2 regions of the Micromonospora sp. NPDC007271 genome follow, and region 1 is predicted to be linked to the other one. Evidence: riboswitches for the same ligand, from Rfam matches in the RefSeq annotation. Region 1 holds a riboswitch; the other holds the start of a gene.
What was found. A riboswitch is a leader RNA that binds a small molecule or an ion and turns the genes downstream of it on or off. The one in region 1 is predicted to bind cyclic di-AMP.
Positions count from the first base shown of each region.

Region 1 (7,834 bases):
AGCACACGGCGAGCGGGGTCGAGTGGACGTATACGACGCCACGCGTTGGCACGGTGACCTCCCGGAGAGCGAGGTGCGTCTTCCCCTACGACCTCGTCCACCCGAGTGGCCTGTGCAACACATGATGACCCGTGTGCCGTGTGGTGCGCCAGCGAATCGGAAAATTCGCCGGACCCGGGCGGCGGAAATACCCGGGTGGCCGACCCCGTTGACCCTCCTGACGGCGCGACGACCAGCCAGGCGTCGAGGTCGTGTACAGTTCTCTGGGCGGTTCTGTGCCGCCGCACATCTTCGCGGGCCGGCGCTCACCGAGCGTCACCCGCACCAGCCCCCGGACGTTTCAGTCCCTCCCGTACGTCTGCAAGGAGTACCTCCGTGGCGAGCAACACCTCTAAGACCGCGCGCGCCTCAGTCCGGGCCGGCCAGGCTGGCCAGGGTGGCGCCCTCAGCGTGCTGGGCGAGTTCAAGTACGTCATCCCGCTCAACGGCGGCAAGCACGCCTACGTGCGCAACCTGACCAACGGCAAGACCGCGCACCTGCGCACCGACTCCGAGGCCTTCGTCGAGGAGATCCGGACGCTGGCCGCCGCCGGCCACGCCGCCAAGGTCCGCGCCGAGCTGAGCGGCCTCGCGGCCGCCTACCCCGACCACGGCTGGGACGCCACCGAGAAGCGTCTCGTCGAGGCCGGTGTCTTCGAGGGCTGAGCCCCTCACCGCGTCACCCGAACCGCCCGCCGGGTCACCCCGGCGGGCGGTTCGCGTTTGGCCCTGCCGGGCAGCTGCCACCGGCATGGCCCCGGCGAGGGCCGCCAGCGCGGCCCGTACCCTCATTCAGCCCGTCGTGCCCGCCGCGTGACCACAGGAGCCCCCGTCTTGAGCGACCAGACCACCCTGGACCGGGAGATCGCCGTCGAACAGCGACATCTCGACCGGGTGTACGCCCGGTTGGCGGAACTGCGCCGCTCGGCCGCCGACGCCGAGCGGGAGGGCTACCGGCTGGCCCGGGTCGGCAACTTCGGCGCGCTGGTGGAGCGGGACGCGATGGTCTTCCACGCCGCGCAGCGCCGGCACGTGCTGGACGCCGAGCACGAGGGGCTGGTCTTCGGCCGGCTCGACCTGCGTACCCGGCAGGTGCTGCACGTGGGGCGGCTCGGGGTGCGCGGGGAGAACGCGGAGACGCTGGTGGTGGACTGGCGGGCACCGGCCGCCGCCGCCTTCTACCGGGCCACCCCCGCCGAGCCGATGGGCGTGGTACGCCGGCGCACCATCCAGTCGTCGGCGGAGCGGGTCACCCGGATCGAGGACGACCTGCTGGACCCGGAGGCGGCGCCGCCGGACCTGGCGGTGGTCGGTGACGGCGCGCTGCTGGCCACGCTCTCCCGGGCCACCGGCCGGGGCATGCGGGACATCGTCGCCACCATCCAGCGGGAGCAGGACGAGGCGATCCGCTCCCCCGGCTCGGGCGTCACGATCGTCTCCGGCGGTCCGGGCACCGGCAAGACGGCGGTCGCCCTGCACCGGGCCGCGTACCTGCTCTACTCCGACCGCGCCCGGTACGCCGGCGGCGGCATCCTGGTGGTCGGCCCGTCCGGCGTGTTCGTCGAGTACATCGCCTCGGTGCTGCCCTCGCTCGGCGAGGAGACCGCCACCCTGCACTCGCTCGGTTCGCTCTTCCCGGGAATGTCGACGACCCGTACCGACCCGCCGGAGGTGGCGGCGGTGAAGGGGTCGCTGCGGATGCGCCGGGTGCTGGAACGCGCGGTCCGGGACGCGGTGCCGGACTCCCCCACCGAGCTGCGCCTGCTCTACCGGGGCGAACTGCTCCGGCTGGGCCGGGCCGAGCTGGACGCGATCCGGGACCGGGCGCTACCGCGTGGCGCCCGCCGCAACGAGGTGCGCCGGGTCGGCTTCGACGCCGTTCTCGCCGCCCTGTACACCCAGGCCCGGGAGCTGCGGATCGGGCGCCTGCCGGAGCAGCCCGCGTTCGAGGACGAGATCATCGACCGGCCGGAGTTCCGCGAGTTCCTCAAGGCGTGGTGGCCGCGACTGCACCCCCGGCACGTGCTGGGCTGGCTGGCCCGCCCCGAGCGGCTGCGCCGGTACGCCGGCGGCATCCTGGCGGCCGGCGAGATCCGGCTGCTGACCGAGGCGTACCGGAGCCTGGACACCGAGGGGCTGACCATCGCCGACATCGCCCTGCTGGACGAGTTGGACGCGCTGCTCGGCAAGCCGGTCCGGCGGACGAAGCCGAAGCGTGACCCGTTCCAGCTCGCCGGGGGTGTCCGCGAGCTGAGCACGTACGCCGACCGGCAGCGGGCGGCCCGGGCCGCCGTTCGGGAGCGCCCGGAGGACTACCGCGACTACGCCCACGTGGTGGTCGACGAGGCGCAGGACGTCTCGCCGATGCAGTGGCGCATGATCGGCCGGCGCGGCCGGCTGGCTTCCTGGACGGTGGTGGGTGACCCGGCGCAGACCGCCTGGACGGGGGACCCCGGGGAGCTGACCCGGGCCCGGGACCAGGCGCTGGGGCGGCGCCGCCGGTACCGGTACGAGCTGACCACCAACTACCGCAACTCGGCCGAGATCTTCGCGGTGGCGGCGGCGGAGATCCGCCGGCGCTACCCGGACCTGGCGCTGCCGAAGGCGGTGCGCTCCACCGGGGTGCCGCCGGTCGAGCGGACCGTGCCCGCCGCCGAGCTGCCCGCCGCGACCGTGGCCGCGGCCGGCGCGCTGCTGGCCGAGGTCGAGGGTACGGTCGGCGTGATCACGCCGGTGCCGCGCCGGGACGAGGTCGCCGGCTGGCTGGGCGACCTCGGCGGCGCCCGGCTCCAGGTGGTGACCAGCCTCCAGGCCAAGGGCATGGAGTACGACGGCGTGGTGCTGGTGGCGCCGAGCGAGATCCGCGCCGACCCGGGCTCGGGGGTCCGGACGCTCTACGTGGCGCTGTCCCGGGCCACCCAGCGCCTCACCACCCTGGACCCGGTCGGCTGATCCCCACGCTCACTTGCATACATAGCGATGTGAGCATAGATTGGGTCGGGCGGGGGTACGGGGCGGAAGGGTGTGGGCGTGGGCGCAGGTCATGACCACAGCGGCACGGTCACCAACGCCGCGCACCGCCACCAGGGCCGGCTCTGGGCCGCGTTCGGGCTGCTCACCGCCCTGATGCTGGTCGAGGCGGCGGCCGCGTTCGCCACCGGCTCGCTGGCCCTGCTCTCCGACGCCGGGCACATGTTCACCGACGTGCTCGGCATCGGCATGGCGCTCGCCGCGATCACCGCGACCCGGCGCGCCAACGCCGACCCGCAGCGCACCTTCGGCCTCTACCGGCTGGAGGTGCTGGCCGCGCTCGCCAACGCGGTGCTGCTCGGCGCGGTCGCCGCCTACGTGCTCGTCGAGGCGGTACGCCGGTTCGGCGAGCCGCCGGAGGTGCTGGCCGGGCCGATGCTGGCCGTGGCGGTGCTCGGCCTGCTCGCCAACGTGGTCGCGTTCGCGCTGCTGCGCGCCGGCGCACAGGAGAGCATCAACCTGCGCGGCGCGTACCTGGAGGTGCTGGGCGACCTGCTCGGCTCGCTCGGGGTGATCGCCGCCGCCCTGGTCATCACGTTCACCGACTGGTGGTGGGCCGACCCGCTGGTCGCCGTGGCGATCGGGCTGTTCATCCTGCCGCGCACCTGGCGGCTCGGGCGGGCCGCGGTCCGCATCCTGGTCCAGGCCGCCCCGGAGCACCTCCAGGTGACCGCGGTGCGCGACCGGCTGGCCGCGGTGCCCGGCGTCGCCGAGGTGCACGACCTGCACGTCTGGACGCTCACCTCCGGCATGGAGGTGGCCTCGGCGCACCTGACCATGAGCCCCGGCGCGGAGGTGGGCGAGGTGCTGGCCGCGGCGCGGGCCGCCCTGCACGAGGACTTCCGCATCGATCACGCCACGTTGCAGATCGAACCCGGAGCGTCGGCCGGCGCGTGCGGATCAGTCGAGTGGTAATTAGGGCAAACTTAAATCCAAGTGGCTATTGTGACTAGTGACGGCTTCTGTCCGATTTTTCGCCGCGGTTGACGGCGACGGGTCGGAGCAGCGCCGGTAGGCTCGGTCGCGGCCTCCGCCGGGCGGCGCACCACCGGCGCCCGCGGCGGCCGTCGCCTAATCGCCGCGGTACGGCGAGCCGGGGAACCACGTACCTGGGGTGCATCCGCGTCAGCGGTAGGGATCTTCCGTCCCGAACCCGTCAGCTAACCCGGTCGGCGGTTGACGGAAGGACACGTGAATGCCATCTGTGGCACCTGTACGACGGACGGCCGCCCGGTTGGCGGCCCTGCTCGTCGCGGCGCTCGCCCTCGGCGTCGCGACCACGCCGGTCTCCCCCGCCGGGGCGGCCGGCCTGCTCGCCGCGGCGCCCGGCGACGACGAGGGCGGCACCCCGGCACTGCGCGCCCAGCTCGATGCGGCCAGCAAGGGCTGGCTGGACGCACGGGCCGCGCTGAACCGGTCGGTGCAGCGGCAGCAGCAGCTCGCCGCCCAGCTCAAGACGATCAACGCCGAGCTGGGCGTACGCGACGCCAAGGTCGGCGAGATCGCCGGGGTCGCGTACCGGACCGGGCGGCTCGGCACGGCCGCGGCGCTGCTCGGCAGCGGCAGCCCGCAGGGCTTGATGGACCGGGCCGCCACGCTGCAACAGGTCGCCGCGCAGGAGGACCGCGCGCTGCGCGACCTGATCGACACCCGGGACCAGGCGACCCGCACGCAGGCCGAGCTCAGCGCCGAGATCCGAAATCAGCGCAAGCAGGTCGCCGTGATGGCCAAGCGCAAGGAGCAGGCGGAACACGCGCTGGAGGTGGCCAACAAGCGGGCCGCCACCGCCGCCGCCAGCGGCGGCAGCGTGCAGGGCACCTCCAGCGCCAACGCCAAGCCGGCGCCGCGCAACGCCAACGGCTCGTGGCCCGCGGAGTCGTGCAGCGTCAACGACCCGACCCCGGCGAACGGCTGCATCACCCCGCGCATGCTGCACGCGCTCCAGGAGGCCAAGGCCGCCGGATTCACCCGCTACGTCTCCTGCTACCGGCCCAGCGGCTCCGGTGAGCACCCCAAGGGGCGGGCCTGCGACTTCGCCGCCCAGAAGGACGGCTTCGGCGGGGTGGCCACCGGCGGCGACCGGACGTACGGCAACAACCTGGCCGCCTACTTCATCCGCAACGCCGACCCGCTCGCCGTGCTCTATGTGATCTGGTTCAAGCAGATCTGGCTGCCCAGCAGCGGTTGGAAGGCGTACAGCGGCGGCAACGGCGACCCGTCCAGCGATCACACCAACCACGTGCACCTGTCGGTGTACTGAGGGCCCGCGGGTGGCCCGCCGTCGGGCGGGCCACCTGCGGTCGCCTACGTCCACCGACGTACGCCGGGTGTCGCCGCGCGCCCCACGACGCCGGGCCGGCGAGGGCCGAGCATCTCCGGTATGAAGCAACTCTCTCCCACCGGACGCAAGGCCCTGCTCACCCTGCACCTGGTCACCTCGCTGGGCTGGCTCGGCGCCGACCTGGGGCTGCTCGCCCTCGGCGTGGCCGGGCTGCGCGGGGCCGACCCCGAGGTGGTCTACCCGGCGGCGGGGCTGCTGGTCACGTACCTCTTCGCCCCGCTGAGCGTGCTGGTCTGGCTGATCGGGCTGGCCAGCGCGCTGCTCACCCCGTGGGGTCTGCTGCGCTGGCGGTGGGTGCTGGTGAAGTTCGTGATCACCACGGCGATGCTCGGCCTGGTGCTGCTGCTGCTCACCCCGACCGTGCGTCGGCTCGGCGAACTCGGGCCTGACCTCGCCGCCCGGGACCGACTGGACCTGGTCGTCCCGCCGGCGGTCTCCAGCACCCTGTTGATCGTCACGACCGTGCTGTCCACCTACAAGCCGTGGGGGCGGCTGGTCCCCGCCAGGCTCAGCCCGCCTGCCTCTCCAGGGCCGCCCCGAGCCGGCTGGCCAGGCCGAGGTGGGCCGCCCGAGCCTGCCGGAAGGCGTACCCGAACAGCGGCGCCGGGGCGGAGAGGGTGATCTCGACGTCGACCCGCACCACGCCGTCCGGCTCGTCCCGCAGGCGGGTGTGGTTGCGGACCGTGGTGGCCGGTTGCTGGCGGGCCACCGTCACCACCTCGTCCTCCGTGGCGATCAGCACGTCCGCCTGGTAGGTGACCGGGAAGTGCAGCGGCCCGAATTCCAGCCGGTCCGTGATCGCGTAGCTGGCCAGCGCACCGGGCCGGGGCGGCAGCTGGCGGACCCGGACGATCAGCGGATGCAGCTCGCCCTGGCGGGTCAGGTCGCTGAGCAGGGCGACCGCGTCCGTCCGGGTGCAGCGGGCCTGCACGGTGTAGCTGAAAGTGTCGCTGCTGAGCAACGCCGTACTCCCTTGCCGTCGGCGATCCGGACGATCGTCCCGTAACCGAGGCCCGCTGGCAACGGTCGCCGAGAGCGTACGGAAGCTGCGGGCTGGTGCCCGCCTCGCGTGCCGCCGGTAACTGTGGGTGATAGTCGCCGTCAAAGGTATGCCGTCACCGAGCGTGACGGCGCCGTGGACACCTCTGCGCGAGGCTGCTACCGCCTCAGCCAGATGACCAGCGGAAACTCGGGAAGCAGGGGCCACCGGAAAACCTTCCTCGCCCCCCTTTGCTTTGCAGCCATATCCGCAGCCAAGAACCGTGCGTGACCGTTGCGTGGGTGGCTGCAGAGCAAAGGCAAGGGTGAGTGGTGGGTGCGGGCTGGCCCGCATTCACTCGACGTGACCGTGGTCGGTGCGCTGCCGGGGCCTGACCGGCCGCCACCACTCAGCTGGGCTGCACCCGCGCTCAGGCGCCGGGCAGCACCTGGGGGGTGCTGTCGGCGAAGTACGGCTCGGGGGCGCCGAAGAGGCCCAGCAGGCCGGTGACCCAGAGCTGGCGGTGCACGAACCGGCTCGGCTCGGTGACCACCAGCTTCACGCCGCTGACCTCGGCGGTCTGGAAGCCGGCGACCAGGGCGCTGATGCCGACGGAGTCGATGAAGGTGACCAACCGCATGTTCAGCTCGATCCGGGACGGGCGGCCCTTCGCGAGCACCTCAGCGACCGCTTCCCGCACCTCGTACGCGGTGTCGACGTCGATCTCGCCCCGCGGCGCGATCTGGATGACACCACCCGGCAACACCGACTGCACGATCGACAGGCTCACGCGAGCACCTCCACTCGCCCGTACGGGCGCCTCATCAGTACGCGGGCCGCGACCGAGAGTATTCCTCCGATGGCCTCGGTCGCCACCCCTCGGGATGGGCAATTCGCGAACTGGGCACACCTGGGCATCCCAGTCCGGATCCTCCAGCTCCTGTTCTTCCCGGACGACACTTCTCATTCTCCAACGACCGGCCGGGGTCGGTCGATCCGCCGACCCAGGGTAGCCGCCCGCCACCGGTCCGGCACGCATCCGGTGCCGGCGCGTTCGAGCGGTTGGTCCTGTCCCGCCCCACCGGCGGCACCTGGCCTGGCCTGGCCTGGTTTGCCGCGACCCCGGCCGGGGCACTGCCCAGGTGAGCGCACCGTCACCCCGCCGGATGACCGCCGGAGTCCGAAGTGGCCGCCGGACTTCGCCCCCGAGGAGGTAACACCATGTTCGGAACCACTCTGCTGGACCATCGCAGCAAGCCGGAGCGGATCACGGACCAGGCGTGGCAGCACCTGGCCTCCGCCGTCGGCTCCGCCGGGGACGGCGTCCGCGGCGCCGCCCGCTCTGCCCGCCGCAACGGGTCGGGGCTGGCCGAGGACGCCGGTGACCTGATCGGCTCCGCCGCGGACGAGGCCCGCCGCCGGGCCGTCCTCGCCTTCGACGCGCT
Region 1 covers NZ_JBEYER010000056.1:39,207-47,040, forward strand. Annotated here, with positions in the region: gene ABZ570_RS20645 (DUF3145 domain-containing protein) at 1-52, opposite strand, end outside; gene ABZ570_RS20650 (hypothetical protein) at 376-705, shown strand; gene ABZ570_RS20655 (AAA family ATPase) at 874-2,991, shown strand; gene ABZ570_RS20660 (cation diffusion facilitator family transporter) at 3,070-3,984, shown strand; cyclic di-AMP (ydaO/yuaA leader) riboswitch at 4,128-4,260, shown strand; gene ABZ570_RS20665 (hypothetical protein) at 4,265-5,329, shown strand; gene ABZ570_RS20670 (hypothetical protein) at 5,450-6,031, shown strand; gene ABZ570_RS20675 (SRPBCC family protein) at 5,919-6,371, opposite strand; gene ABZ570_RS20680 (STAS domain-containing protein) at 6,820-7,179, opposite strand; gene ABZ570_RS20685 (hypothetical protein) at 7,611-7,834, shown strand, end outside.

Region 2 (7,834 bases), on a different contig from region 1:
TGAAGAGGGCGAGCAGGGCCCCGACCTGCTGGTCGGCCTCCGCCGGGTGGCGGAAGTGCCCGCTCGGGTTGATCGTGTACTCGTTGCGTCGCCCCACCCGGGTGCGACGCAGGTACCCGCCGGCTTCCAGGTCGGCGACGATCGCCTGGGCGGCCCGCTCGGTCACCCCCACCTCGTCGGCCACGTCCCGTAGCCGGGCGGTCGGGTTGCGCGCGATGGCCAGCAGCACGTGCCCGTGGTTGGTGAGGAAGGTCCAGTTCCGACCGCTCCCGCTCCCGCCCGCTGTCGTCGCCATGATGACCATGGTATGGCCTCGTGTGGTGGAGGCGGTCAAGCGTCTGCCAATGTATGAAATACGTATCACGTAAATCTTGACGTATCTTTGCCTCGGGTGTGACCGTGGTTGGCGCGGCCGTCTCCGCCGCCGACCTGGGCTGACCAGGTCGTTCCCCGCGAGGACGAGGTGACTGCCGTGACGTCGATCACTCCCGCCCATGCGCTCGCCGAGCTGTACGCCGGCAACCGGCGCTTCGTCACCGGCGTACCCCGTCATCCGAATCAGGACGCCGATCACCGCGCCGCCGTCGCCGACGGCCAGCACCCGTTCGCGGTGATCGTCGGCTGCTCCGACTCCCGGCTCGCCGCGGAGATCATCTTCGACCGTGGCCTCGGCGACCTCTTCGTGGTGCGCACCGCCGGCCACACCGTCGGCCCCGAGGTGCTCGGCAGCGTCGAGTACGCGGTGACCGTCCTCGGCGTCCCGCTGGTCGTGGTGCTCGGCCACGACTCGTGCGGGGCGGTGCAGGCCGCGCGCGAGGCGGTCGCCACCGGCACGTCCCCGGCCGGGCACCTCGGCGCGGTGGTCGAGGCCGTCGTGCCCAGCCTGCGCCGGGCCGCCCGGCAGGGCGTCGAGGACGTGGACGGGATCGTCGACATCCACATCGCGCAGACCGTGGAGGCGCTGCTGGCCCGTTCCACCGTGCTCGCCGAGTGGGTGTCCGCCGGCCGGTGCGGGGTGGTCGGGATGTCGTACCGGCTCAACGCGGGCGAGGTGCGGACGGTGGCCGAGGCGCCGGCCGGCACGCCGACCACGGCGGCGGCCGACCGGGTCGGCGGTTAGAGCAGCGACATGTGGACGTGGTCGGTGTGGTCGGAGGGCCCGCTGTAGGACTTCCAGCCGGTCGCCGGGAACCAGATCTGCCGGTTCCAGATCACGTAGTAGATGCCCAGCCGGTCGGCGTTGCGAATGAGGAACGCGGCGAGGTTGTTGCCGTACATCCGCATGTCGTTGTTGTGCCAGCGCGCGAAGCCGCTCCTCTGCAACGACCAGTCGCAGGCCCGGCCCTTGGGATGCTCCCACGGCCCGCCCGGCCGGTAACAGCCGGCGAAGCGGTCGAAGCCGGCGCGCCGGACCTCCTTGTAGGCGTGCAGGGTGCGCGGGGTGATGTAGCCCGAGGTGGTGGGATCCTTCACGCTGCGTGACTCGGGCTTCCAGTCCCCGTCGGCGGTGCGACCGGGCCCGATCCGGGCGACCGGAGAGGTGGCCGAGACCAGGCCGCCGGTGAAGCCGCGCCCGCCCACCAGCGCCAACGCCTTCTCCGCCTCGGCCTTCTGCCGGGCCATGGCGTTCTTCTGCTTCTGCTGCTCCCGCACCTCGACGTCGAGTGCGATCTTGGCCTGCTCCGCGCGGGTCTTCGCCTCGTTGACCGCCGCGAGCTTCTGCGCGTTGACCATGTTCAGCTCGTCCAGCGCGGCGGCCCGTCGGACGAACGAGTCGGGCGTGTTGCTCTCCAGCAGCATGGCCAGGGCGCCGATCCGGCCGGTGCGGTACGACTGCGCGGCGATCTGGCCCACCTGCGGGCGCAGCGCGTCGAGCTCGGCCTGGGTCGCGCTCACCTCGAGGGCCAGTTGGAGCTGGCGCTTCTTCGACTTCTCCAGCTTCGCCTTGGCCTGCAGGTAGCCACGGTTCGCGGCGGCGATGACATCCGTGATGAGCGGCCGGTCGTCGTCCTCCTCGTGCCCCGAGGGGGTGGGGGTGCCGGGTTCGGCCATGGCCGGGGTCGGTCCGGCGGCGAGGGTGAACGCAGCGAGTACGGCCACCACGGGTGTCAACCAGCGGCGCAGGGGTGCCGTCACAGTCTTCCCTTCCATCGACCGCCGACCGGGTTAGCTGCCGGGTTCGGGACGGAAGCAGCCCCTACCGCTGGCGCGGATTCACCCCAGGTACCTGGTTCCCCGGCTCGCCCTCGGGCGATTGGGCGGTGGCACCGCAGGCGCCGGTGCGCGCCTCCAGCGGTGACCGGCAGCGAGGTTACCCGAGAGCCCCCACCGTGATCTACGCCCGGAAGCCGACCAATAGTGCGATTTTGCCGTTGCCGTGCGTGACCAGCATCGCGTTGGACGCCGATCGTCACGCTGTGGAGTGTCACCATGCGGCGTCCGTACTCCCGCCCGGGCCGCGCCGTCCGGCGACCGCCCCGCCGAGTGCCTCCAGTGCGGCGTCCCGCTCGGTCGGCGGCCGGGCGGCCGGGGGTGCCGGCGGCTCGACGTCCGCCCGGTTGCCCCCGCGGGCGGGGGCCACCAGCGCGGCCAGACCGGTGGTCAGCGGTACGGCGGCGATCAGGCCGAGCGTGGCCACCGTGCTGCGGACGATCTCCGTGGCCATGAACTCGCTGGTCAGAATCTGGGTCAACGGGCGCGAGTCGGCGACGAGCAGGAGCAGCAGCGGCAGCGAGGCGCCCGCGTACGCCAGCACGATGGTGTTGACCGTGGAGGCGATGTGCGCCCGGCCCACCCGGGTGGCCGCCCGGTAGAGCTGGAGCCGGGACAGTCCCGGGTTCGCGTACGCCAGCTCGGTGACCGTGGCGGCCTGGGTGACGGTGACGTCGTCCAGCACGCCGAGCGAGCCGATGATGATGCCGGCCAGGAGCAGCCCGTGCAGGTCGACGTCCTGCTGGAACATCGACAGGGTGGTCGCGTCCTCGTCGCCGAAGCCGGTGAGGTGGGTGGCCGCGATGGTGAGGGCGCCGAGAACCCCGGTCAGCACCAGGCTGCCCAGTGTGCCGAGCACCGCCACCGAGGTCTGGGCGGTGATCCCGTGGGTCAGATAGAGCACCACGAACATGATCAGCGCGGCTCCGACGATCGCCACCAGCAGCGGCGACTGGCCGGCAGCGATCCCGGGCAGCACGAAACCGAGCAGGATCGTGAAGCTCGCGATCAGGCCGCCCAGCGCGGCCAGCCCGCGCCAGCGGCCGAACGCGACGATGACGACGGAGAACAGCACGGCCAACCAGATCAGCGGTTTACCGCGCTGGTGCTCGGCGATCTGGTAGCTCTTTGCCGCTGGATCGGCCGGATCCGTCAGCTCGACCAGGACGATCTCGTCGCCCACCTCGACCCGGGGCGCCCCGGGCCCGGCCGGGATCGGCACCTCGATCTGCCGCCCGGCGTCCGGGCCCTGCTCGGCGGTGACGGTGACCGTCCCGCACGGACCGGTCGGCCCATCCGAGCCGCCCTCCGGCGTCCCCGGGGCCGGTGGGCAGGGCTCGCTCACCACCCGGGCCACCGTGCCGTGGTATCGCGGCACGTCCGCGCCGGCCGTCGGCTCGTGGGTCCCGCGCGGCCAGAGCACGAGCGCGGCGACCACCGTGGCCAGGAAGAGCGGCACCACCGCCACGACGAGGATCCGTCGTACCCGCGGCGGGGCGGACGGTGCGGGACGGGTGTGATCGGCACCCATGACGGCTCTCCCAACGATTCACGACGGAACACGTTTCGCCCGGACCGGGCGATTCGCCCGGTTTCTGGCAGGGGGCGACGAGCCTCGCCAGGCCCAACGAACCGGACGACCCGATTGAATCGGCCCCGGACCCGGCGAGTCCTGCCAGCCGTTCAGCCGCGCTTCAGCAGCCGGCCGACGGCGGCCATCATCTCGGTGGCCATCTCGTCGGCGCGGCCCTCGGCGGCGCCCTCCCGCATGCAGTGCCGGGCGTGCCCGTCGAGCAGGCCCAGGCCGACCTTGTCCAGGGCGGCCTGGATGGCGGAGATCTGGGTCAGCACGTCGATGCAGTAGCGGTCGTCCTCGACCATCTTCTCGATGCCGCGGACCTGGCCCTCGATGCGGCGGAGCCGCGCGAGCAGCTGATCCTTGCTGGCGGTGTAGCCCCGGGTCGGGGTCGTCGGTGCGGTCATGGCGTCGAGGATAGCGTACCCCTGAGGGGTATGATATGTTCCTGTCCGCGGCCGATACCCCCACCGGGTACTGGTAATGGAGGGAGATTCGCGATGGTCACCAGCACGTACCAGGTCAAGGGCATGACCTGCGGGCACTGCGTCAACGCGGTCAGCGCCGAGGTGGGCGCGATCCCGGGCGTCAGCGACGTCCAGGTCGACCTGGCCTCCGGTCAGGTCACCGTCACCAGTGAGAGCCCGTTGGACGCGGGGACCGTCCGCGCCGCCGTCGACGAGGCCGGCTACGACCTCGTCGAGGCGTGACGAGTCCCCAGGACCCGAAGAAACCGAGGTAGCACCGATGAACACGGCGACGAAGCTGAGCGGCTTCACCCTCGGCCTCGCGGCGGTGTTCGGCGCGGCGTACGGGGTCGGTCACCTGTCCGGCCCCGTCACGCCCGCCGCCGAGACCCGCCACGACGCCACCGAGCCCGGCCACACCGACGGCGACCACGCGGCCGCCGCCACCGACCACCTGCCCGGCGGGCTCCTCGTCTCCGACCGCGGCTACACCCTTGCGCCGGTGACCGCGCCCGCCGGAGAGTTCGCCTTCCGGATCACCGGCCCGGACGGCCGGCCGGTCACCCGTTACGACGTGGCGCACGACAAGCGCATGCACCTGATCGTCGCGCGGCGCGACCTCTCCGGCTTCCGGCACGTCCACCCGGAACTGGCCCCCGACGGCACCTGGCGGGTCGCCTCGCCGCTCGCCGGGCCGGGTGTCTGGCGGGCGTTCGCCGACTTCACCCCGACCGGCGGCGAGGCGCTGACGCTCGGGGTCGACGTCACCGTCCCCGGCCCCCTGGTGGACCGGCCGCTGCCGCCACCCGCCACCAGCACCACCGTCGACGGCTACACGGTCACCCTCAGCGGCGCCCCGCAGCCCGGCCGCACCAGCCGGCTCACCCTGACCGTGAGCCGGGACGGCCGACCGCTCACCGACCTGCAGCCCTACCTCGGGGCGTACGGGCACCTGGTGGCGCTGCGGCAGGGCGACCTGGCGTACCTGCACGTGCACCCGGAGGGCGCGCCCGGCGACGGGCTGACTCCGGCCGGGCCGGCGGTCATCTTCTCCGCCGAGGTGCCCTCGGCCGGGACGTACCGCCTCTTCCTGGACTTCCGGCACGGCGGCGCGGTGCACACCGCCGAATTCACCGTCGTGGCCGGCGACCCGGGCGCCCCGGGTCACGGGCACAATTGACTGGAGGTGCCGTGATGACATCCACCGCCAAGTCCCTGCCGGTCGCGCCGAACCAGATCGAACTCGCGATCGGGGGCATGACCTGCGCCTCCTGCGCCGCCCGGATCGAGAAGAAGCTCAACCGGATGGACGGCGTCGAGGCCACGGTCAACTACGCCACCGAGAAGGCCAGCGTCCGGTACGCCGACGACGTCACCCCGGACGACCTGATCGCCACCGTGGAGAAGACCGGCTACACGGCCGCCGTGCCGGCACCCGCCACGGCCGACGCCGAGGCGACCACCGAGCCGGTGGACGAGCTGCGCGGGCTGCGTACCCGGCTCTCGGTGTCGGTCGCGCTGGCCGTGCCGGTGATCGCGCTGGCCATGGTGCCGGCCTGGCAGTTCACCTACTGGCAGTGGCTGTCGCTGACCCTGGCCGCCCCGGTCGTGGTCTACGGCGGGCTGCCGTTCCACCGGGCCGCCTGGATCAACCTGCGGCACGGCGCGGCGACCATGGACACCCTGGTGTCGCTGGGCACCCTCGCCGCGTTCGGCTGGTCGCTCTGGGCACTGTTCCTCGGTGACGCCGGGATGCCCGGGATGACCCACCCGTTCCGCCTCGACATCACCCGCAGCGACGGGGCCGGCAACATCTACCTGGAGGCGGCGGCCGGGGTGACGGTGTTCATCCTCGCCGGCCGCTACTTCGAGGCCCGGTCCAAGCGGACCGCCGGCGCCGCCCTGCGCGCCCTGCTCGAGCTGGGCGCCAAGGACGTCGCGGTGCTCCGCGGCGACCGGGAGACCCGGATCCCGGTGGACCAGCTCGCGGTCGGGGACCGGTTCGTGGTCCGGCCCGGGGAGAAGGTCGCCACCGACGGCGTGGTCGAGGAGGGCACGTCGGCGGTCGACGCCAGCATGCTCACCGGCGAGTCCGTCCCGGTCGAGGTCGGGCCGGGCGACACCGTCGTCGGCGCCACCGTCAACGCCGGCGGCCGGCTGGTCGTCCGGGCCACCCGGGTCGGCGGCGACACCCAGCTCGCCCAGATGGCGAAGCTGGTGGAGCAGGCGCAGACCGGCAAGGCGGCCGTGCAGCGGCTGGCGGACCGGATCTCCGGGGTCTTCGTACCGATCGTGATCGCGCTGGCCGCCGGCACGCTGGGCTGGTGGCTCGGCAGCGGGGCGGGGACCACGGCCGCCTTCACGGCAGCGGTGGCCGTGCTGATCATCGCCTGCCCGTGCGCCCTCGGGCTGGCCACCCCGACCGCGCTGCTGGTCGGCACCGGGCGGGGAGCCCAGCTCGGCATCCTCATCAAGGGACCCGAGGTGCTGGAGTCCACCCGCCAGGTGGACACCGTGGTGCTGGACAAGACCGGCACGGTCACCACCGGGAAGATGACCCTGGTCGACGTGCTTCCCGTCGCCGGCCAGGACCCTGCCGAGCTGCTGCGGCTGGCCGGCGCGCTGGAGGCCGCGTCCGAGCACCCGATCGCGCGGGCGATCGCCGACGGGGCGGCGGAGGCGGGGGCGGTGCCCGCGGTCACCGGCTTCGCCAACACCGAGGGGCTGGGGGTGACCGGTTCGGTCGACGGCCGGAACATGGTGGTCGGACGGCTCCGGTTGCTGCGGGAGCGGGGTCTCGACGTGCCGGAGGAGGTCGTGCGGGCGGCGACGGAGGCGGAGGCCGCCGGCCGGACTGCGGTGCTGGCCGGCTGGGACGGCCGGGCCCGCGGCGTGCTCGCGGTGGCCGACGTGGTGAAGCCGACCAGCCGGACGGCGGTCGCCCGGCTGCGCGAACTCGGGCTCACCCCGGTGCTGCTGACCGGCGACAACACCACCGTCGCCCGGGCGGTGGCGGCCGAGGTCGGCATCGACCAGGTGATCGCCGAGGTGCTGCCGGCCGACAAGGTCGACGTGGTGCGGCGGCTCCAGCACGAGGGGCGGACGGTCGCGATGGTCGGCGACGGGATCAACGACGCCGCCGCGCTGGCCCAGGCCGACCTCGGGCTGGCCATGGGCACCGGCACCGACGTGGCGATCGAGGCGTCCGACCTGACCCTGGTCCGGGGCGACCTGACGGCCGCCGTGGACGCCATCCGGCTCTCCCGGCGGACGCTGGGCATCATCAAGGGCAACCTGTTCTGGGCCTTCGCCTACAACGTGGCCGCCCTGCCGCTGGCCGCCGCCGGCCTGCTCAACCCGATGATCGCCGGTGCCGCGATGGCCTTCTCGTCGGTCTTCGTGGTGGCGAACAGTCTCCGGCTGCGCCGCTTCGGCCCGGTCTGAGTCGGTGCGCCCCGTCACGCTCGGTGAGGTTGTCGCCGGTCGTCGGGTTGAGCGGCCGGATGTCGGGGTACCTCCACAGCGTCACGGAAACCTGCTGAGTGGAGGTCCCATGGGCATCGATGACAAGATCGACAAC
Region 2 covers NZ_JBEYER010000019.1:35,646-43,479, reverse strand. Annotated here, with positions in the region: gene ABZ570_RS09770 (MarR family winged helix-turn-helix transcriptional regulator) at 1-304, opposite strand, end outside; gene ABZ570_RS09765 (carbonic anhydrase) at 473-1,120, shown strand; gene ABZ570_RS09760 (hypothetical protein) at 1,117-2,136, opposite strand; cyclic di-AMP (ydaO/yuaA leader) riboswitch at 2,140-2,271, opposite strand; gene ABZ570_RS09755 (YibE/F family protein) at 2,426-3,742, opposite strand; gene ABZ570_RS09750 (metal-sensitive transcriptional regulator) at 3,895-4,194, opposite strand; gene ABZ570_RS09745 (copper ion binding protein) at 4,288-4,497, shown strand; gene ABZ570_RS09740 (hypothetical protein) at 4,535-5,434, shown strand; gene ABZ570_RS09735 (heavy metal translocating P-type ATPase) at 5,449-7,698, shown strand; gene ABZ570_RS09730 (CsbD family protein) at 7,808-7,834, shown strand, end outside.
Region 2: it holds a riboswitch for cyclic di-AMP, as region 1 does, so the genes downstream of both, ABZ570_RS09760 (hypothetical protein) here and ABZ570_RS20665 (hypothetical protein) in region 1, are expected to answer to the same signal.